2 linked regions of the Prosthecobacter debontii genome follow. The protein of the gene in region 2 binds, or shares a complex with, the protein of the main gene of each other region. Links are inferred from orthologs where the notes say so. Each region holds a gene or a part of one and is shown on either strand. Other genes may lie near its edges. The genes, in order: dnaN and dnaX.

Region 1 (10,997 bases), on a different replicon or contig from region 2:
AGCCGACCGCCTGCCAAAAAGCCCGCAGGGTCTCCAGCGGGGCTGGTTCACCAGTCGTCGTGGGAGTGATCAAACAGACGGCGTTTTGAAACAAATCTGCACGAGCAGCCTCCACGCCGGTCTTCTCAGAGCCTGCCATGGGGTGACTGCCGATGAAACGCGAGCCAAACACCGGCTCGAGAGCCCGCACCACGCTGCCCTTCACACTGCCGACATCGGTCACCAGCCCATCAGGCGCCAGCTCCGCATGGGCGATCTGGGCCGCCAACGCAGGCATGGTCTCCACCGGAGTGCACAGAATGATCAATGAGGCCCCCTGAGCGGCCGCTGTGGCATCGGTAAAAAACGCGGCCTGAATACCGCGCTGACGAATGCCTGCCTCAGCCGCTTCACGCCGAGCCCACAGGCGCAGACGCACCTGAGGGAATCGATCCTGGATCGCCAGGGCTAAAGAACCGCCCAGCAAACCCGGACCATAAATGGCGATGGTGGATGTCTCTGCGATCACGCGCCAGGAGAGGGCTCAATAAGGAACCCGGAAAATGACACCCGTCTCGGGGTCCTTGGCTTTCTGTCCCGGGCGCAGACCTTCGACACTGATCATCTTGCTGGGGTCCTTCGGGCTGTAAACGAACCCTGGCTTGCCAGGGACGGCACGTGCGAAGGGGACTTCCGATGGAGCCGCTGGCGCAGTCGGTGTCGTGGGTATCGTCACCACCGGCGGGGTGGTGCCCGGAGGCGTCACTGTGGAAGGACTACCGGCTGGAGGAGTGGGCACACCTCCTGGAACCGGGGGAGTCACCGTCAGACCGGGGTCCACGGGAGGCATGGTGCCTCCTGTAGAGGGGTCGAGATTCGGGGGAGGCACTTGGGGGCCTACCATGCCCTCAGGTCCTTCAGGCACAGGCTCCACATACCGATTCGGATCACCATAGCGCGGGGGCTCATCCAAGGAACGTCCTCGGCCAGCGAAAGGACGAGGAGCCGGGCCGTAACAACTGGCAAGAATTGCCGCCGCAGCGGTAAGGAGGAGGAGATGCGTGGGGCGCTGCATCGGTTTGAGGAGGGGAGTGGGGTTTGCTTAACTGTTCACGCGCATCGGCATGAGCACGTAAAGGAAGCTGCTGCCGGTGCGGAGGACGCCGGGGCTGATCTCGTCGATGAGGTGAAGAGTCACTTCGTCGGCGCTCAGGTTCCGCAGCGGAGCCATGGCGAATTCGGGATTGAAGGCGATTGTGATCGCAGGTCCCTTGTAATTGATGGCTAAAATTTCGCGAGCCTCCCCGATGTCCGGGCTTTGAGCGACGATTTCCACCTGCCCGGCTGAGAACTGGAATTTGACAGAATTGGACTTCTCACTGGCCAGCAAGGACACACGGCTGATGGCTTTGAGGAAAACTTCACGTTCCAGAGCGATGCGTTCCTTGGCTTCCCCAGGGATCACCTGACGGTAGTTCGGGTAGTTGCCATCGATCAGCTTGCTGATGAGCAGGCCGTCCCCGAAGTCAAAACCGACTTGGCTATTCGTGACCCGGATGATTACATCTCCGGTATCACTCAACAGGCGGGAAAGCTCATTCACGGCCTTGGTCGGCACGATGATATCGACTTCCTGGCTCTGCGGGAACTCGATCTCCTGCTCCACCATGGCCAAGCGGCGACCATCCGTGGCCACCATCGTCAGGGTGTTGTTTTTAAAGGAGAACAGAATGCCATTCAGCACATAACGGGTTTCATCCGTGGAGATGGCATAGGAAGTCTTTTTCAGGCAGTCACGCAGCAACTGCTGATCCATGCGAAACTCCCGGGCACCTTCGAAACGAGGCAGGGCTGGGAATTCTTCACTGGTCAGACCGAGAACCTTGAAGAAGGAAGGACCGCTGCGGATGGAGGCAACGTTCTTTTCATCCACACTGATGTCGATGTCTTCGGAGGGAAGCTCACGCACGATCGTCGCCAGACGACGAGCAGGCAGCGTGGTCGCGCCTTCCTCCTCCACCTCCGCAGGCACGCTACAGGTCACCCCCACATCCAGATCGGTGGTGGTTAATTCCAAAACGCCTTCACGGGCACGCAGCAAAACGTTGGAGAGGATAGCCAGAGTGGTGCGTGCACTGACGACGTGCTGCACCTGCTGAATGGCCTGCTGGAAAGAATCCTTGCTGATGGAGAACTTCATAAAAAGGGGGGCGGCGTGCCTACTGATAGAGTCGAACGGCTTTTTTTATCAGAGGCACGGGCTCTGGCAAGGAGTTTCGTGGAAAAGGAAATGAGGGGAAGCTAGGCCGCCAACCTGGATTTTACCCCCAGCCCACCGCCTTCCGCGCTAGCGCAACGTGCGCGGCACGAAGGCCCACTGCATCCCGGCCGCCTCCGCCGCCACGATGCCCGCCTGCCCGTCCTCCAGCACCAGGCAGTCCTTCGGCTCCACCCCCATCTTCTCCGCCGCCAGAAGGAACATGTCTGGGGCCGGTTTCCCCTGCTTCACATACGCCGGGGTCACAATGGTGGGGAACAGATGCAGCAAGCCATTGGCCGCCAAGCAGCCACGCACGATGATCTCCTCACTCCCCGAGGCCACAGCCATGGGGAAGCGCCCCTCCAGGCTGCGGGCAAAATCTGCCACCGGCTGAATGGCCTGCACCTGGGGGATGATCTTCAGAAACATCTCCGCCTTCAAATGCGCCACGGAGTCTGGATCGACCTGACTGCCGTATTGGGCATTCAGCTCCGTCACCACATCCTGCTCACGCACGCCAGCCCGGGCATAAAAGAAATCTTCGGTGAACTCAAACGGGGCCTCGTGGTGCCGCAGGGAGGCCAGCCAAGCTTCATAGTGCAGGGGCATTGAGTCCACCAAGGTGCCGTCACAATCGAAAATGAAGGCGCGGAAAGGGTAATCGGGGATTTGGAGCATTGAACCTCTTACGATGGCTCAGGTCGCCCTGGAGGCAAATGACGAATCTGCCGCCCCCCTGCCCTGCGGTTCTTCTTTCAGCTTGGCTGCAAGATATGACTCGCCAAGGTTGTTCCCTGCCTCACTCCATGAAGTCTTGCCTCGTCTCCATTCTGACCCTCGCCGCGCTCTCCGCAGCCGCGGCCCCGACCTTTAAAAAAATCACCCTGACCGAAGAATTCGTCGCGGAAGGCGCTCACTTTGCCGATTTCGATCACGATGGCCAAAATGACATCTGCGCCGGACGCTTCATCTGGAAAGGGCCGGAGTTCAAAGAGCGCATCGAGTTCGCTCCAAAATTTGAAAAAGAGCCTTATGACCCTGCCAAGGGCTACAGTGATTTCTTCCTGAGCTATACCTACGACTTCAATGGCGATGGCTGGAGCGACATCCTGGCCTTCTCCTGGCCGGGCAAGGAGACCTGGGTGTTTGAAAACCCTCAGAACAAAAAAACGGAGTGGACCCGCCACACCATCTTTGACATCACCGACAACGAATCCCCCACTCTGGGTGACATCAACGGCGATGGCAAACCCGAGCTTATCTGCCACACCAGCCTCGGTGTGCAGCCCTCCAAAGGCGGTCGTTTAGGTTACGCCGAGATCGACTGGAGCAATCCCTTTGGCAAAGCCCGCTTCCGCCCCATCACCCCCGTCACGGAAGAGAACGACAAGAAATACTTCCGCTACACCCACGGCTACGGTTTTGGCGATGTGAATGGCGATGGCCGCGCCGACCTTCTCACCAAAGAGGGGTGGTTTGAACAACCTGCCGACACGAAGGAGGACAAGGACTGGACCTTCCATGCCGCCCCCTTCACCCCAGAAGGTGAGCGCGGCGGCTCCTTCATCCTCGTCTATGATGTGAACGGCGATGGCCGCAATGATGTGATCAGCAGCCACAATGCCCATGGCTACGGCCTGAGCTGGTATGAGCAGACGGAAGACGGCAGCTTCATCGATCACAAGCTGATGGGCAACACCGTGGAAAACAGCCCTGTGGGGGTCAAATTCAGCCAGCTTCACGCCATGCAGATGGCCGACATGGATGGTGATGGCGTGCTCGACCTCGTCACGGGTAAGCGCCGCTGGGCTCACGGCCCCCTGAAAGACGACGAACCGAATGCCGCCCCGGTGCTCTACTGGTTCCAGATCAAACGCGATGGCAAAGGCGGCGCGGAGTTCATCCCTCACCAGATCGACGACAACAGCGGCGTCGGCACCGAAGTCACTCCAGGCGACGTCAATCAAGACGGCAAGCTGGATGTGGTGGTCGGCAACAAGAAGGGCGTGTTTGTGTTTTTGCAGGAGTAATCACCTGAATCTTTCTCACGGATCGCAAGGTGTATCGTTTCTTCGGAGCGATACACCTTGTTAGTTTTTGGGGGATTCGATTGCGGGGATCAATGGCCTCCTTTGCTTTATTGATGGCAAAGGAGCCGCTTTCAGAGAATTCTCCGTGGCCTGTGGATCAGGAATAAGTTTTTCGAACTCGAGTCCTACAGGCACAGCTTCATGCAATTGCGTCAAAGCTTTGTGAGCCGACTCTCGAACGATGTAATGATACCGTTTGAAAGGTTTGAATGTTCCATCCCCTACCGGCAGATGAGTTCGAGTGACTGTATATCCTCGGTGATTCAATAAGCGCTTGAGCAAAGGGATCACTTCAGACTGAGTCTGATTTCTCGATAGCGAGGGTAATCGAGAAGAATCTAACGGCAACTCAGCTAGAATAGCTAGCGCGCGTTCATACGCATGATCTGAAGCATCGAGCTCAAAATCATGATTCGTCTTTTCAGGGTCCTTCATCTCTCGATCCCAATACAGAGATAGCTGCTCTCGCAAAAAATCCTCAAGCCGGATTGCTTGACCTCCAGCATCTGAAACTAGAGGAGCTGCTTGGATAGGGCTTTGACGGACACATTCTCTCAAATACTGAAGTTCTACCGGATCAAAGAAGTATCCCAGTTCGCCCCCAGTTGAACGCATTGTTTTTTTCGCATCGATAAGGGCACTTAAGATAACCATCCGACTCTGCTGTGGAAGCTGACCGCTCAATTCAATTAACCTTGCCCCTTTGGCTCGTCGAGAAAGCGTTTTTGCAGCGAGTTTGACCACGTCTTGATCGGCACTTTTCAACAACGGCTCAAAGGCCGAAGAGGCCATGCATTGATCGGTGAGGCGTCCTTGGTTCAACAAATTCAAAACCTGAGATCGAGTCCTATTAGGTCCACGATCAAGACAGTCTAAAGCCAACGATAGCAACGGCTTCCAGTCATCCAGAGGCATATAAGCGGAAGAGTGCGCCAACCCACTGGCAATCCCCCAAAGAACAGCACGATCCGCCGATGGCGAGCCATACGTCTCGAGGTTACTTGAGTCGGCAGACAACAAGCTCGTGATGTATTGCAGGAGTTGACCGGGAGTCGCGTCGAGAGACCATGAAACACTTTTGAACGACTGCAGTGCAGCTAACGCAGCCGATTCATTCTCGGTAAGGGATGCTTTGGAAGACAACTCGGCACTCCACTTGTCAGTGAGGGTCTTTCCTGACGGCAATCCCCCCATCTTCTGCAACAACCGTAGGCCGCAGATGCGATTTTCCCAAGTCACCTCCTTGTGATCGCCAAACCTACCGAGTTGGAGAAGATCGGCTAAGGCTGTTGGGATCTCTTTCAAGGCCATGCTATCGATCAGAGCATTGGCTTCTTCTTCAGGTTCATAGAAGCCATCGCCTATGTTGGATAAAATCACTTCAGATGGGGTTCGTAACGCATACCGAACCGGTGCTTTTTTCCCGCTTTGAGGACGAAAGCCTTTGAAAACGAAATGGTGCCCACTGGACAATAACCGAGAGCCATAACTGTTCCCGCACCAGGAATACACGTGAGCTTGGCATCGCAGCCATTGTTCAGCATTGACTTGCCGCTCAAGTTTCACGGAGAGGTCTCCATCTTGACTCCAGAAGCTCGTGTCTTTGTTCGTGAGGTTGATCAAATAAAGCGGCACGCCGCTCGCATCGGCTTTCTCATAATCGGCAATCAAAGTGATTTTTCCAGGGGTCCCTTGAATGTGTGGGGGTAATTCCACATTGGGCTGACTCCATCGCACGCTTGAGTGAAAATAACCCGAACCCGATTGCCCCTGGAGCATTTCCCCAGACGCCATTAGGTATAAGAAAATCAGGCAAAACCTCATGCCTTATTAAAAACAAAAACCTGAAATCCGTTCAAATCTAAACTCACCTGCCCCTCGCTAGCCACACGCCGAGGACCGCCACGCCCATGCCTGCCAGGGACAGGCCAGTTAGGGTTTCACCGAAGATCGCCCAGGCCATGAAAGCGGTGACAGCGGGCACGGTGTAAAAGAGGCTAGCCACATTCACCGCGGTGCCGCTGCGGATGAGGTAATTTAGCAGGGTGATGGCCCCGATGGACAACACAAAGGCCACCCACAGCAGAGCGAAGACGAATTGACCGCTCCAGTGAACCTCCCGCGTCTCAAAAGCTAGGGAGAGTGGTGCGGTGATGAACAAACTGGCGAGATACTGCACCGCTGTGCTGGTGCGTAGATCGAAGGTCGGGCAATGCCGTTTTTGCCAAAGGGTGCCGAGGGTGATCCCGATGAGCGCCAGTATGGCAGGGAGAGTCATGGGCAGCGTGACCCCGCTACCCATTTTATGAGAGACCACCATGGCGGTGCCAACGAACCCTAAAGCCAAGCCTAACCATTGACGTGGCAACACTTTCTCCCCTAACACCATCCCGGCCAAGGCCGCCGTAAACAAGGGCTGCATGGAGACGATGAGACTGACAATTCCTGCCGGTAAACCCAGACGCAGAGCATAGACACAGCCGCTCAGGTAGAGGGCATGAATCAGCAGCCCCGCAAAAGCTACGTGCGCCACCTGCTTCCATCCCTGCGGCCAGGGGGCACGGGTGAGGAATGACACCGGGACCATCACGGTGAGCACGATGATGTAACGCAGCGTGAGAAAGGTAAAAGGCTCCGCATAAGGAACCCCCAGCTTCGAACCAATGAAGCCGCTGCTCCAGAGGAGCACGAACAGGAACGGAATGGCCGAGGCCCAGACGGCACGGCTGGACGAAGTCTTCATTCAGCAGGGGCTGTCAGGCCGACCAGAGTTTGCAGCTCAGACTCTTCAAGGGCGCGATTAAAAACCGCCAACCCGCCGATCTGACCGCCAAAGAAATTTCCCCACACACCGCCACGATGCACAGCCCCCACCGTAAAGTCGGCTCCTTCAACCCCACCATCGTGCAATCCCTCGGAATACGGAAAGGGATTGTAATGCTCCAAGCTGTCCAGTTTCCCATCCACAAACACTCGAGAAGCCTGGCCATCATAACTCATGGCGAGGCAGTGCCACTGCTGGAGAGGGATCTCGGTGGCTCCGCTGGAGTAAGTGATGCAAAACTCCTCTCCAGGGGTTGGACCACCAACGCCTGAGACGTGTCCATGAATGCGATTGGCCAAGGGATAGCGCTTCATCTCATCCGCACGAGTGCCGCGTGGGGCATTCAAAAAGAGGCAATATTGCCGATGCTTGTGGGTTTCATCCCACACCCCTGCAATCGCTTGCCAGGGCTCTTTAGCCTGTCGTTTAACCCATGCCACCACGGTGACTTGGGCCTCTTTGCCATGGATATTCAGCGCACCGATCTCTGCCCGAGGAAGCATCAACCACTGGCCACGCTTGATGTCCACCGACCAGGGGCCAAAAACCCCATCCTGAACTCGATTTATGGGCCCTTTCTTTTCCTGCAAAGCCAGCTTCTCACCCCCTTGAGACCAACGCTTCTCGCCTGCCGCTTCTTGGAAATCCCAAAAAGCCACAAGGTTGGGCATCTTCAGAATCGCAGTGCTATCTGCCGACTCAGGGTTCCCTAAATCCTCCTTTGCCGTCTCCACCGCACGATGAGCTGTTTTTTGGAGAAACCGAGCGTATTCCGGCTCCATCTTCGCGGGGATGTAGCTGTTACCGACCGAGCTTTCACCGAAGAGCACTTCATACCAGACACACGCTCCCAGGTATTCCCCAGCCGTGTTGGCGTGGTGCCCATCCATCCCCAGCTTCTTCACCTTGGTCTTGGCATCGGTCTTCCAAGTCCACCCGACATGCAGAGAATGCTTTTGGCTAGGCAACTCGGGAGCTTTGGCTTTTTTCAAATCGAAAGCCGTGTCGGTTTGATACCCCCACTCGGCATCCGTATCCGCCAGATGAAAGGCATCTCCCACTGGGATGCGCTGGGCTTTGAGTTCCTCGGTAATAGCCTGATAGGCCGCCGTGAGCATTTGATACATCTCCTCCTGCGTCTTCGGCTCTCCGGGCTTGTCGGAAGGCTTGGTAAAGCGAGGATCGTCCTTCCGGTAGGCCCAGGTCTGATGAACCAGGAGCTGTGCTGTCGGTGCGTGCTCATGGATCAAGGCGGCCAAACGTCCCGCATACGGTTGATAAGTGCTCAGGTCATGGCTCTTGATGCTGGCCTGCTGGAGGGTGACATAGTCCCAGGGCTGCGCTTTCAGCTCCTGCACCAGGCTGCGACCGTTAGTATAAAGTCCTGCTTTATCCTTGGGGTCTTCAGCATTCTTGAGAGCTTTGTCAGAATGCAATTCCAGGGACGCTCCGCCCACGACGATGGAGGTGTGAATCAGCTTATGACCGCCCGCCTTGGCCAAATCGCCCAGGTGATTGGTGGCATTGCGAGAGAAACTGTTGCCGATCGTGAGCAGGCGAACCGTTTGAGCTTCACCCGCAAAGCTGATCGAGCAAAGCAGCAGAGCGACTGCCAGGGACGTTAAAAAGGCTTTCATGGTTGGGACCTTCAGTGTGGCTGAAGAATCCGCATTGTCGAATACGGACCTCCGTCCGCTACAGTCCACTGTCACGCTTCGAATGCCGAACGAGGGACCAAGCCGTGCGCCGCTGGGTATCTAGAGACCACCGACAGTCGAAGGACGGCAGCATAATGATGGCCTGTGAGAAGGCTTGGGAATCTGCTGAGGAAGAGAAGAACTCACGCGCCTGGCTATTGGGCTGGCCGGGCGTGGGTTCTTGCGACCAGGACCAGGAGTGCGTGTCCGCATCGAAGATAAGGCTGGCATCCGCTGGGAAAGACTTCCAATCCTTACCGGTATCTTGAATGAGACGCCCACGCGGATCGGACCAGCGCAGACGTGCGCTCTGCGCCTCAAGCTGAAAGGAGAAGGCGAGATCATCCCCCATAGGGCCATCCGCCTCTTCACAATGGATGATCTGATAGCCTCCTGGAGGCACCACGAGGGCCGCCTTCGCTGAGCCCTCCTGGCGTCCTAGCCGTCCATCCATGGCATAGCGGCCGGAGATCTGACGCAGATTCCAGCCTGTAAGATCCACAGGCGTCGGACCAGGATTATAAACTTCGATCCAATCCGGAGAGCGCCCACTGGGCTCCCGAAGCGTGCGCTGATTCTTTGCCTGAATCTCGGAGATCATCAGGGGAGGCTCTGGAGACGCCGGCATCCATGCAGCGAAGGTAAACGGCGAGCCATCCTCCCATCGGAAGCCTTTTTGATCGGCCAATTCACGACCGCCCAACCAAATGTGTGACGTAATGTTTTGCTCCTTCAGCAACGCTCGCAGTTGATTCAGCTCCTCTTCACTGCGGATACTGGCCAGTTGAATACCATCCGTGGCATCGATGCGCCGCCGCGCCTCTTCCCAAGTCAAACGAAGGCGCACCAGCGAAAAGGTTTCATTGAGCTTCAGCACGCTGGGCCCATGCTCAGAGTCCACATAGGTCGGGACAGGCACAGGGGCCGCTTGCTTCCGTAAGACCTCCCGGTCTAGAGCATCCAAAAGATAAATGAAACCAGCGCCGACAATGACCGAGGTCATCATTGAGACGATGGGCCGCTTGGCAATGGCACGCTGCATCACCGAGCGCTCCATTTTCTCCACCTGCTGCAGGATGGCAGAGCGAATATCCTTCGCTTGCTGATATCGATCCGCTGGCCGCTCCCGCAGGCAGCGGTTGATGATCTTATCGAGGCCCGGAGGTGTCTGGACTTTTTTGGACGGCGGCTCAAAAACCCCCACGGGGAGATGCCCAGTCAGCATCTCATACAGCGTCACCCCCAGGCTGAAAATATCTGCCCGGTGATCCATATCCTTCTCTCCACGACGCTGCTCAGGGGAGGCATAGCCCGGTGTGCCCATCAGCATGGCACTGCGATTTTGCTTCGTCGTCTGGTGGCTGGTCTCGGCCAGCTTGGCCAAGCCAAAATCCGCCACCCGCACACGGCCCCAGACATCCAGCAAAATGTTCGTCGGCTTGATGTCCCGATGAATCACGCCATGATCATGCGCGAACTGGAGCGCCTCACAGACCTGCGCGGTCACCTCCAGAGATCGGGAGAGTGTCAGCCGCTCCTTTTTCATGATGTCCAGCAGGCTCGTGCCCTCCACATACTCCATCACGATGAAGAGATGGCCGGACTGATTTCGCCCGAAGTCATAGACCGCCACGATGTGAGGATGCTGAAGACGGGCCAGCAAGCGAGCCTCTTGGTGGAAACGATCCACGAAGGCCTCATCCAATCCCATTTCTGGCGGCAGGATCTTGATCGCCACCCGACGCTGCAAAGAGTTTTGGACGGCGGAATACACCGCGCCCATGCCACCGCGATCAATGAACTTGAAGTCATGATAGCCCGGGAACAACTGCTCCAGGTCCTCTGCCATGGGCGGCTCCCAATCTGAAGCCTGCCCCCCCATCACTCCATCCATCAAGCCCAGAGGACTGAGACCTTGAAGAGGGTTGGCGGGCTTTTTCGGCGGCAGCGGCGGTTGATCCATGAGAACGGGAGGAGGTCGAAAATCTAGAGGGATACGTCGGCTCCCCAAGTCCGTGTTTTGTCAAAAAACCTTGGTCAAGGAGAGCTGGAACCGAGGTTCCAAAAACTTGCGTCCCGAAGTAGCCCCTCTAGCAACTCGCTGTGACACGCTTTTTTTCAGATGTCTCAGTCCAGAGGTTGCCAAA
Region 2 (11,044 bases):
TCAGCGCGATGCCCGAGGTTTGCACAGCACCCTGGTGGTCGTGGCGGAAGGGGCACGCATCGAGAGTGGCGAGCTGCTGAAGAAAGAAAATGTAGGCGGTAAGGGCGAAGACCGCTTGGGGGGCATCGGTGATTATGTGGCCAAGAAGATTGAGTCCCTCACCGGTAAAGAGACCCGTGCGTGCACCCTGGGGCACCTCCAGCGTGGTGGGGCTCCCACCGCCCTAGACCGTATCCTGGGCGTCCGATTCGGTGCCAAGGCTGTCCACTTGATCGAAGAAGGTAAGTTTGGCCGCATGGTGAGCTATCAGCATTACCAGGTGGGGGATGTGAGCATCGAAGAGGCTGTGAATCAGCTTCGCCTCGTGCAACCTGACAGTGAGATCATCCGCGCGGGCCGTAGCATCGGGATCTGCTTTGGAGATCGCGCCGTCGGTGTCGAGTGATGGCAAAGTGGGGCAACACATCCGGGCGGCGGCGATAGCTTAGAGCGATCGGCGCCGTTCAAGGCCCAATTGATTACGCCGGTCCCTGCGTAGCCGAATTTCTTCTTTGTGAAGCACTTTCGGCATTCCGCTGATGCCGTATTCGACGATGACGGCCACCGTCTGGGGGGCGGCCTCTAAGGATGCGATGCGGAAAACAGGCTCCTTGTGGCTGCGGAAAAAAGCATGGAGTGGGATATGCGGGTGACCTGCATTCCAGAGCCAACGTCCAGGCGGGAAATCTGAGAGATCCGATAACGCCAACAAGACCTCACGGATGAGGGTTTCATCGTGCTTCTTGAGCAATTTAGAAGCGGCTCGGCGCGACATCATTTGCTCAATGAAGGCCATGGCCGGATTTAGATGGTCCTCTTCCATCTCGACAATGACCTCACGGGCGTGCTGAGCCATGGCCTCACGAAATTGCTCTTGGGTCAACCGCCCGCTGTCGAGCATGTGAAAAAGCTGGCGTGGGCTGGGAAGGGATTCGGACACGGTGATGATTGAAATGAACGCGGCTCGAGCCTGCAAGGATGTTTTCGAATTTCTCGGCGGAATTCTCCCAGGCAGTCTTCGCTTGCTAAAGCCGGACATCTTAGGGCATTGTACATGAGTGGACGCTCATTGCCGCATCCATCTCCCGTTATGAAAAGAACCCTTTCGCCCAGTTTAAGTTCCATCATGCGCGCGAGCACGCTGGTTGCCTTATGCTTTTTAACCGGTTGCGAGCTACCGCCTCGCGAGTCTTGGAACATTATTCAGCGCGACGGATTGCTCACCTACTGGAGTCGTGCGTACAATCCCGTATTCGCTCCCAGCCGTTACCTGAGTGGTGACTCTCGCCCCTTTGTGCCGAGTTCGTCGGCGCACGTGCCGTATCGTCCTCGCACTGAACAGAGCCGTTATCTGGCCGCAGCATCGGGGGGCACTTCAAGCCCAAGCCCCCCCAAACGAATCGTTAAGCCGGAGACCAGCCCTGAGGATAGGGTTCAAGAGGTTCCCAAAATTCCGCTGGAGCCAGCACGCCCACTGAACGAGCTCAAGCCAAAACCTGAAGCTCCCTCTCCAAAACCTTCCATGGCTGATCTCCCCTATGGCACGCCAGTGCCGGGGCGACCTGGCATGGTCAACAGTCCGTTTGCGGAGAAGCAGCAGTTGGTGGATGTGACGGGCATGGCCCCAGGAGAGGCGGTGAAAGATCCCTATACAGGCAAGCTTTTCCGAGTGCCGCCGACGGAACAAGCGGCCGCATCGACGACGGAACCTGCCTCGGCACCAGCCTCAGCAGAAGACAGTAAACCCCAGCCTTAAATCGCTGAGAGAAGATTCGCGCTTGATTACCCCGGTGAAGGTGTCAATCTGCGCGCCGCTTTAATCATTTCAATACCAGCCACCATGGGCCAGCAACTCAATAAAACCATCAAACGTCGTCGTCGTAAACTCTACATCGCTCGCAAGAAAGCTCTTGCGAAGGCTGGCCTCAGCCGCAAATCCGCTGTGCGTTTGCCCAAAGCCGCTAAGAAGAGTGCCAAGAAGGCTCCGGTGAAAAAGGCTCCTGCCAAGGCCAAGGCCGAAGAAGCGGTGGTCGCCGCTGTGGAGACCCCTGCTGCTGAGTAAACTCAGTCCCGGGATCACCCTCGTTTTCCAAGACCCTGCGCTCAAAAAGCGCGGGGTTTTTTATTTTGTTTGTGGGAGATTTGACGATCCTCACGCATGGATAGTGAATGTCACGACCTCTCATTTCTTTCGATGCCGCAGGGACACTGATCCAAGTGAGCCAGCCGGTTGGCCGCACCTATGCCGAGTTTGCGGCGAGACATGGTATCCAGGTGGACGAGACGGCATTGAAACGAGCCTTCAAATCTCTTTGGGGACAGATACCGCCGCCGCATCGCCCTGAAGGCGTGAAAGCGGATGATGATGAAAGGTCATGGTGGCAACAGCTGGCCGCGAGAGTCTTTGAAACGGCATTGGGCACGGCTATCCCCAGAGAGGTTTTTGAGCCATTGTTTGACGGATTGTATCGTCATTTCGCTCAGCCTGAAGCGTGGATTGTTTTCGACGATGTGAAGCCAGTCTTGGATGACCTTGCCCAGGATCATGCCCTCTGTGTGTTGTCGAACTTTGATCGCCGCCTGCTGCAGATCCTAGAAGGGCATGAGATGACATCGTATTTTTCACATGTCATTCTCTCGAGTGAGGTGGGAGCAGCTAAACCGCATCCACGGATGTTTGACACTGCACTGCGGTTGATGGAGGCCACTCCAGAAGAAAGCTGGCATGTGGGGGATGATGATCACTGTGATATTCAGGGAGCTCGTGTCTTAGGCTGGAAAGCCTTCGCTGTTTCGCGTCCAGAACAGAGTCTGTGGCACTTGCTTGAAAAAGTCCGTGAAAAATGAAAATCCGACTTGCGCACAGTAGCATCGCGGGTATGTAAAACGCCCCATCCGCGCAGGTAGCTCAGCGGTAGAGCAGTTGGCTTTTAACCAATTGGTCGAGGGTTCGATCCCCTCCCTGCGTACCACTTCAAAAGGATGAGTTTTTTTGCCCAGGTAGCTCAGTGGTAGAGCAGTTGGCTCTTAACCAATTGGTCGTGGGTTCGAATCCCTCCCTGGGCACCACTTTTCTCCCACAGAAAGTGAGTGCTTTGTTTCCAACGACTCTGTCAGAGACGAGTTCTGAATCTTTGTTTGTTAGGTGCTTTGTGATGAGATGAGAGCAACTGCGTGGCTAGTCATGGTGGTTTAAGATGCTCGGAGTCAGGCTTTGGTGAGCATGTGGCATACGACCACCTGAGGGAAGGGTATCGAAGGCTTTTAGAAACCAACCCTTTTCTTATGAAACCTTTGATCTCCATGACAATGACCCTGCTGTTGAGTCTGAGCCTTCAGGCACAACAGCCGCCTGTGAGTGAAAACGCTGATACCAACCGTGTGAATTCGACAGGCCGAGAACAACGCCAAACGAATGCCCGTGCTTCTTTGAATCAGGTCATGAATGAACTCCAGAATGATCCTGAGACACTCTTTGATCGCCTGGACCGAAATAGCGATGGGCAGTTATCGAAAGAAGAATTTGGCCGCATCACCAACTCGGGTGTGGAGGGTGCCGCCACGACTCAAGGAACCGGTGGCACGACCGCAGGCGGGGCGGAGGCCTCTCCGGGCACGACAGGGCAGTCGGCGGTGCAAGGCAATACAACCTCACCAGCCCAGCCTGACAGTGCCCAGCCGCAGGAGCAAGGGCAGGGGAATCCCGTCGCACCCCAAGGCTCGACCGGGAATGCGCCCACTCCTCCACCAGCATCTCCGTCTGGGGCAGTCCCGGATAAAAAGTGAAGGGCATATGTCCACTGAGAGGAGGCCGATCTTTTTTCATTCTCGGGGAACTCGGTAGGCGCAGTGATTCACAGGCATCCGATGCCTTATCAGTTCTCCGCTTTTCGGGTCAGAACTGCCTAACTTTTAATGTGACTTTCTCCTCTCATGAAAGACCTTCGAGACATAATCAAAGCCTTTTCGGCTGCGACTTCAGATATGGCCCTCGCCACCGTAGTGGATACTCTGGGCACAAGCTTTCGGAAACCGGGGACGCGAATGTTGGTGCTGGGAGATGGCCAAGCTGTGGGCAGTCTCAGTGAAGGATGTTTAGAGGAAGAGGTGGTGCATCGGGCTCAGAGCGTGATTGAGACAGGCGTTCCCACTTGTTTCTGGATGGATACCCAAAAGCGTTCGGGTTGTCATGGTTCCGTTCAGATCTTTATCGAGTGGATCAGACCCGGGAATGCATTCCTGCAATATTTGGCTCAGTGTATGGCAGAACGTCAGCCGGCCTTGGCGGTCGTTTGTATGGAACCCGATTCGCCATGCGCAGGATCGTCCTCACGCCACTTGGCAGGAAAGGGGAGGCCAGGGTTCGAACAGATCTTATTGCCTCCGGTGCGCCTGATTCTGGTCGGTGATACTCCTGGCAACGAAGGTCTCCTCAGCTTCGCACATGCTTTAGGCTGGAGCGCCATCGTATCGGCACCCGCTGAAGTGGCCGATTTTGACGCCGATGAGCGGACGGCCATCGTCATCAAGAACCATCACGAGGAAAAGGACTTTGTGGCCCTCAAATGGGCGTTGTCTCAGACCTTCGGTTATGTGGGACTGCTAGGCCCTCGGCCGCGGAAAGAAAGGCTGCTGGAACGGTTGCTGGAGGAAGGCTGGGAGCCTGACAATGCCATGAAGTGGGATGTGTATGGCCCCGCCGGATTGGATCTCGGAGCCACAGAGCCGGAGGAAACGGCACTCTCGATCATTGCCGAGATTCAAGCGGTGATGACACGCAGCGATGGTGGGTTCCTTCGTGATTGCGAAAGATCAGCAGCCTCAAAGCCCACACCTGTGGTGTCTTGAGAAAAGAGTTTTGAGCAGGCCTCTAACCCGATGAGTCATCTCTTGGAGCTTGGTGTTTTAGGCCACGTGATTGGGATCGTCCCTGCGATTTCATGGCATGAAACGATGCATTGATAGCGCTTGTGTGACTTGGGCCATCGCGGTCGGGATGATGGTCTCGATGGCTGCACGCGCGGATGAAAAACTTCTGCTGACGGGCCAAGATGCCATGGGTGATTGGACCTCAGACGCACCTGGAGTGCGTCGAAAGATTCGCGTCGAGGATTTACCCGCACCTGCAGAAAAGGAATCGGCCATGAATCGGCCAAAGGAGGTGAAGCCACCCGACAAAGCTTGGCCGCAAGTCCCACCGGGTTTTGAAGTCACCTTGTATCAAAGCGATTTGAAGAAACCTCGACGTCTGATGACGGCTCCTAACGGTGACATCTTGGTCGCTGAGAGTAAATCAGATCAGATCACGCTCCTTCGGGATGCTGATGGCGATGGAAAACCGGAGCTGCGAAAGGTGTTTGCCAAGGGTTTGAACCAACCATTCGGTTTGGCCTTTTATCCGCCAGGTGCGGAACCGACACATCTCTACATTGGCAACACGGATGCTGTGGTGAGGCTGCCGTATCAAAACGGCGATACAGAGGCCCGAGCAAAGCCAGAGGAGGTCTTGTCGCTCTCGGCGGGCGGTCAGCTTACGGGAGGAGGACACTGGACTCGGGATATTGTTTTCTCTCTGGATGGGAAGCGTTTGTTTACCTCCATTGGTTCGAAATCCAATGTGGACTGGAATCAAGCTGAAGAGGACCGGGCTCGAATCTTTGAATCTGATCCGCACGGTAGAAACAAACAAGTCTATGCCTGGGGCATCCGTAACCCTGTAGGGCTGGCGATTCATCCGAAGACAGGAGAGCTATGGACTTCAGTCAATGAGCGGGATGAACTCGGAGATAACCTTGTGCCGGATTACATCACTCGCGTGAAGGAGGCAGGCTTTTACGGGTGGCCTTGGTATTACATGGGAGGGCATCAAGACCCGCGCCATGATGGAGCCCGACCTGACTTGAAGAATAAAGTCGTCACACCGGATGTGATCCTCCAGGCGCATTCCGCGTCTCTGTGTCTGACCTTTTACGAGGGAACTCAATTTCCTCAGCAATATCACCAGTGGATCTTTGCGGCTGAGCACGGTTCTTGGAACCGCACTCGCAGGACCGGTTATAAGGTCATCGCCGTGCCAGTCAACGGTGGGAAGGCCACGGGAGAGTATGTGGATTTCATGACCGGTTTTGTAACGCCTGAGGGCGATGTCTGGGGCAGACCGGTCGGTGTGACCGTGGCCAAAGACGGTGCGTTGCTAGTCAGCGATGACACCGGGAATTGCATCTGGCGAGTGGCCTGGAAGGGCGAGTAAGCTCACCCCTTGCCTCGGAGGGTATGTTTGGGGCCCCTCGCATTGTCCCTCGACGGACTACACCAGGGGGATTGGCTCTGGTGCAGTCGAAAACGAGATTGGTTTTAGAAGCCGAGACCGGGAGGCAAGCCCAAGCCACCGGTCATTTTGTTCACTTCGGCAGCTTGGCTTTCTTTCACCTTGGCCTGCACCTGTTGGACTGCGGAAAGCACGAGGTCTTGGAGCATGTCCACGTCCTCGGGATCGACGATTTCTTTGGCGATCTTGATGCTCTGAACATCCCCGTGACCATTGGCGGTCACAGTCACTTTGCCAGCGGCGACCGAGACTTCGAAGCTTTTGGTGCCGAGAGCCGCCTGAGACTTTTGCATCTGGGCCTGCATCTCCTGCACCTGTTTCATCATCTTCTGGATATTCATAAAAAGAAAAACTTGGGAAAGGGATTCGGATGTCGGGTTAAGATTGAGGGGTTGAAGCGGCGAGCTTGAGCTTGAATTTTTCAATGGCGCTCTTGATGAGCGGGTCATTTTGGAACTCCGCTGTCACATCGATGGGGGATGCTGAGGATTCAGCCTGTGGAACTGCCGCCGGGACTGGGGCAGGTGCGAGTTCAGCGACCTCTTGTGCCACCGGCAAGGGGGCTGTAGCGGGTTTAGGCGGAGCTGACAGAGCAGGTGCCGACGTCGCTGCGGGAAGGTCAAACGCAAACAGTTCCGCCGCCGGTGGGGGCTTGAGGCTGGGATCCACGAGCATCTGGAACTTCATGGATTTGCCCAGAATCTCTTGAGCGAGCCCTTCGAGGAAGGTCCGTTGATTGTCACGATCCAGGCTTTCTTTGGCGTGGCTTTCTGAAGTCGGGAAGCCGAGCTTAATGATGCCGCGATCCATGCTCAGCACCGTGGTTGGCTCCAGCCATGCGGTGGCTAGGGGACGCTTGGCTCGGACGAGATTGAGCAGTTCCAGACGGAATTCCTCGTTGGTGAATGACGGTGGCGCGGCCTCTGGAGCGGATACAGGTGCGGAAACCGGTGTCAAAGGGGCAGGTGGGGATGCGGATGTCGGGGCATCATCATCAAACCAAGGCTGCTCGTCTTGGTTTTCATATGGCTGAGGCTCGTCTTGCAGCAGCGAAGGCTCATCATCCAAGCTGGATTCCGGTTCAGGCTCGGGTTCAGATTCGGATTCAATGGGGGCCTCCGTTTTAGGTGACGGGGATGAAGCGCGCTGTGGTTCGGCAGGGACCGAAGAACGTGCTTCCGGCACTCCGCTGGAAGCAGGTGGTGACGGCTCCCGAACGGGGGCTACTGCGGCCGGGCTCGGTGCGGAAATAGGCGCGGTTACGCGGGGCTCCAAGGCAGGGGCGGAGGCCCGGCGTGCAATGACCGGAGCTGGCTGCGGACGAGCTGTTGGGCGCGGCAGAGCCTCTGCACCGCCATCGAGGGCCTGGATGATGTCGCTAATGCTCACCTCATTGTAGTGCTGCACCGCCTGGATGACACCCAGCTCAAAATGCAGACGCTTGTTAGTGGCCCAGCGCATGCGTGCATCCACTTCGGCCAAACCGTCGACGATCCGAAGGAGTTGCTCCGTGGTTGCCATCTGAGACTGTTCATTGACACGATCTGCAATCTCGGGTTCCAGATCTTCAGCTGCGGCATCGGTATCGGCTTGGCTGACGAGGAGGGTGCGGAAATACTGAATGAGATCCGCCAGCATACGCCCCAGATCTTTGCCAGCTTCGCTGGTTTCATGGACTAGGCGTAGAGCCCCGACCGTGTCGCTTTCCAGAATGTGCTGCACGAGTTGGCTCACCGCCTGAGCGGCCGTGAATCCAAAGATCTCCAGCACATCGTTTTCACGGATTTGATTGCCGCAGAAAGCCACCAACTGGTCCAGCATGGATTGCGCATCGCGCATGCCCCCATCGGCACCTTTGGCAATGGCAAACGCGGCTTTTTCATCGAGATCCACGTTCTCTTGTGAAGCAATGTGGAGCAGGTGTTTGGCAATGATCGTGTTCGGGATGCGACGCAGGTCGAAACGCTGGCAGCGGCTGATGATGGTCGGAAGGATCTTATTGGCCTCGGTGGTCGCGAAGATGAACTTCACGTGCTCGGGGGGTTCTTCCAGAGTCTTCAGCAGGGCATTGAAGGCCGCTGTGGAGAGCATGTGCACCTCATCAATGTAATAGATCTTATACCGGCAACGCGAGGGAGCGTATTTGACGCTTTCTCGGAGGTCTCGTACCTGATCCACGCCGTTGTTACTGGCACCGTCAATTTCGAGCACATCCAGACTACGGCCCTCGGCAATTTCGCGGCAGATTTCGTCTTCGGGATCGAAGTCCACATTGGGGCCATCCGGACAGTTCAGGGCTTTGGCAAAGATACGCGCCGTGGAGGTTTTCCCAGTCCCTCTCGGGCCGACAAAGAGATAGGCATGGGCCAGACGATTCTGGGCGATGGCATTGCGAAGGGTGCGCACCACATGCTCTTGGCCGAGCACATCTGCGAAAGTCTTGGGACGGTATTTGCGGGCGAAAACCTGGTAACTCACAAGACAGATGCTAGCGTGCCACACTGGCGTGGCGAGAGGATTTTGGCGAAAGTCTCTCCCTGTTCTGGCTTTCTGGTCGGGGATGATTAGGATTCACCCATGCGGAAATTTGTAACCACCGTTCTCTGCCTTCTTCTCATGCTGGTTCAGCCTGGGTGCGGCTTGTTTAAAAAGAAAAAAAAGCCCGAAGAAGCGCCTAAAACGGTCCTGGTTGGCATTGTCGAAATGGTCAGCCCGGAGCAAAACTATGTGTTGATCCGTTGCGATCGACTCCCTGATCTACCTGCTGCGGCAGAATTGATCGCTTTGGATGCCACGGGCGTCGAGTCGAAACTCAAACTCACGCCCGAACGTAAGGGGCGCTATTTGACTGCAGATATCACTCAAGGCCAGCCCCGTGTGGCGAATCTAGTCATCTTTAAGCGTTCAGGATCAGCCCCTCCCGTCACCCCAACGGTGCCACCCGCTGGGCCAAGCTCAACCCCTGCCTTTTCACCAGACATGCCCATGCCTTTATTACCTGTCACAGGGCTGCCGGATACAAGCGCTGTGCCAGCTGGGGCGCTTCCTTCGACCGCACCTTCATCGGTTCCTGGCCAGGCTCCAGGATTGCCTCCCCCCATGTCGCCAGCTCCTTTGGGCGGACAATCCCCGGTGATGGATCTCGAACCTCCTGTGCAATGATTTCCGAGCAAGAAGCACGCGAGCGAGTTTTGGCAGCGATCTCCTGTTCGAAAGAAGAGTCTCTGCCGCTATTGAAAAGTCTCGGACGTTTTGCTGCGGCAGATGTGCTCGCCACCGTGCCGCTGCCCGGTTTCGACAATTCAATGATGGATGGCTATGCCGTGCAGAGCCGTGCTCTTGGTTTTGCGAAGGTGGTGGGAGAACAGCCCGCCGGGGCTCAGCTTGATCTGGTCTGTGGGGAAGGGGAAGCCATCCGGATCTTCACGGGTGCGCCGCTGCCAGCGGGTGCGGATGCCGTGGTGATGCAGGAGGATGTGGAGCGCACAGGGGACTCCATCCGCTGGCAGGAGTCTTTGCAGGCTGGCGAAAATGTGCGCCACCGGGGTGCAGACCTCTGTGAGGGCCAGATGATTTTGAAAGTGGGGGATAAACTGACCGCCGGCAGGATCGGCGTGCTTGCTTCCCAAGGATTCACCTCGATTCGGGTGATTAAGCCGCCGAGAGTGGCGGTTTTGAGCACGGGCAATGAATTGATTGCACCCGGATTACCCCTTTCGGCAGGGCAGATTTACAATAGCAATGGTTTCATGCTGCAAGCGCTCTTGATGGCGCAGGGGATCGAGGACATTTCCTCAAGTCATTGCCAGGATGATTTCGACCAGACCGTGCAGACACTGAAGCAACTGCTGGCCACGCATGATGTGGTGTTGCTCAGTGGTGGTGTCTCCGTTGGCGATCACGACCAGATCAAACCTGCTCTCCAGGCGCTTGGGATCAAACCCGATCTCTGGCGGGTCAATGTGAAGCCTGGGAAGCCCTTTTTATTCGCACAGCATGAGGGGAAACTGATCTTCGGACTGCCGGGAAATCCGGTCTCGAGCTACGTCACTTATCAGATCTTTGTGAAACCTGCCTTGATGAAGAGGATGGGGGCTAGACAGGTTGAGCCCACTCGTTTGCGGGTCGTTTCGGCCCAGTCCCTTCACAATGATGGAAACCGTCCGCATTATCTTCGTGGGATTTTGAAGGAGGGTGCTTTTCGTGTTCAAGGTCTTCAAGAAAGCCATGCCCTTTTTGCTCTTAGTCAGGCGGATGCTCTCCTGCGTTTGGAGGCGGGAGCGACCGTGGCAGCAGGGGAGCCCGTGGAGGTCTTGATTTAGGCGTAAAACCAGAGGCGCTTTTTCGCGGATGCTTTCGAATGTTTAGGGAGCCCATGCTGGCTTTCTCACCAGAGTCGGCCTGTGGTTTGACACTTGGCACCCCTCATGCGAGGGAAAACGGTTTTTTCGAAATGAAGTATCTCACGGTTATCCGACATGCCAAATCCAGTTGGGCTCTGGCCGGCTTGGCAGACCATGATCGTCCATTGAACGAAAGGGGGCTCAAAGCCGCACCGGCTGTGGCGTCCTTTCTCCACCGGACTTATTTTGGAGGTGGAAATTCATCGCCACTCCTCCCTCTGCCGGATCGCTTGGTCTCCAGCACGGCAGCTCGGGCGCTAGCGACGGCTAAAAT

The links.
Region 1: the proteins of dnaX (region 2) and dnaN are in contact, whole or in part, in a cryo-EM structure (PDB 8GIZ), measured with the Escherichia coli proteins. The link is inferred for Prosthecobacter debontii from one-to-one orthologs.

Annotation. Positions count from the first base shown.
Region 1 is NZ_FUYE01000018.1:34,565-45,561, reverse strand. What follows is about bases 131-3,074. They hold dnaN (DNA polymerase III subunit beta), read right to left. Parts: upstream 2,180-3,074; coding sequence 1,082-2,179; downstream 131-1,081. Other genes in these bases: B5D61_RS20800 (FG-GAP repeat domain-containing protein), read left to right, coding at 3,046-3,074; B5D61_RS20805 (HAD family hydrolase), read right to left, coding at 2,327-2,917; B5D61_RS20815 (hypothetical protein), read right to left, coding at 524-1,054; B5D61_RS20820 (prephenate dehydrogenase), read right to left, coding at 131-508. Also shown: more of B5D61_RS20820, read right to left, coding at 1-130; more of B5D61_RS20800, read left to right, coding at 3,075-4,269; B5D61_RS20795 (hypothetical protein), read right to left, coding at 4,330-6,000; B5D61_RS20790 (DMT family transporter), read right to left, coding at 6,197-7,072; B5D61_RS26680 (DUF4886 domain-containing protein), read right to left, coding at 7,069-8,790; B5D61_RS20780 (protein kinase domain-containing protein), read right to left, coding at 8,849-10,813. UniProt on the Escherichia coli protein: Confers DNA tethering and processivity to DNA polymerases and other proteins. Acts as a clamp, forming a ring around DNA (a reaction catalyzed by the clamp-loading complex) which diffuses in an ATP-independent manner freely and bidirectionally along dsDNA.
Region 2 is NZ_FUYE01000015.1:91,686-102,729, forward strand. The notes cover bases 6,296-9,286. They hold dnaX (DNA polymerase III subunit gamma/tau), read right to left. Parts: upstream 8,846-9,286; coding sequence 6,746-8,845; downstream 6,296-6,745. Other genes in these bases: B5D61_RS19180 (YbaB/EbfC family nucleoid-associated protein), read right to left, coding at 6,394-6,708; B5D61_RS19190 (hypothetical protein), read left to right, coding at 8,945-9,286. Also shown: B5D61_RS19130 (6-phosphofructokinase), read left to right, coding at 1-445; B5D61_RS19135 (hypothetical protein), read right to left, coding at 485-979; B5D61_RS19140 (hypothetical protein), read left to right, coding at 1,562-1,795; B5D61_RS19145 (hypothetical protein), read left to right, coding at 1,880-2,101; B5D61_RS19150 (HAD-IA family hydrolase), read left to right, coding at 2,209-2,886; B5D61_RS19165 (EF-hand domain-containing protein), read left to right, coding at 3,325-3,825; B5D61_RS19170 (XdhC family protein), read left to right, coding at 3,973-4,887; B5D61_RS19175 (PQQ-dependent sugar dehydrogenase), read left to right, coding at 4,985-6,289; more of B5D61_RS19190, read left to right, coding at 9,287-9,529; B5D61_RS19195 (molybdopterin molybdotransferase MoeA), read left to right, coding at 9,526-10,689; B5D61_RS19200 (SixA phosphatase family protein), read left to right, coding at 10,743-11,044. UniProt on the Escherichia coli protein: Part of the beta sliding clamp loading complex, which hydrolyzes ATP to load the beta clamp onto primed DNA to form the DNA replication pre-initiation complex.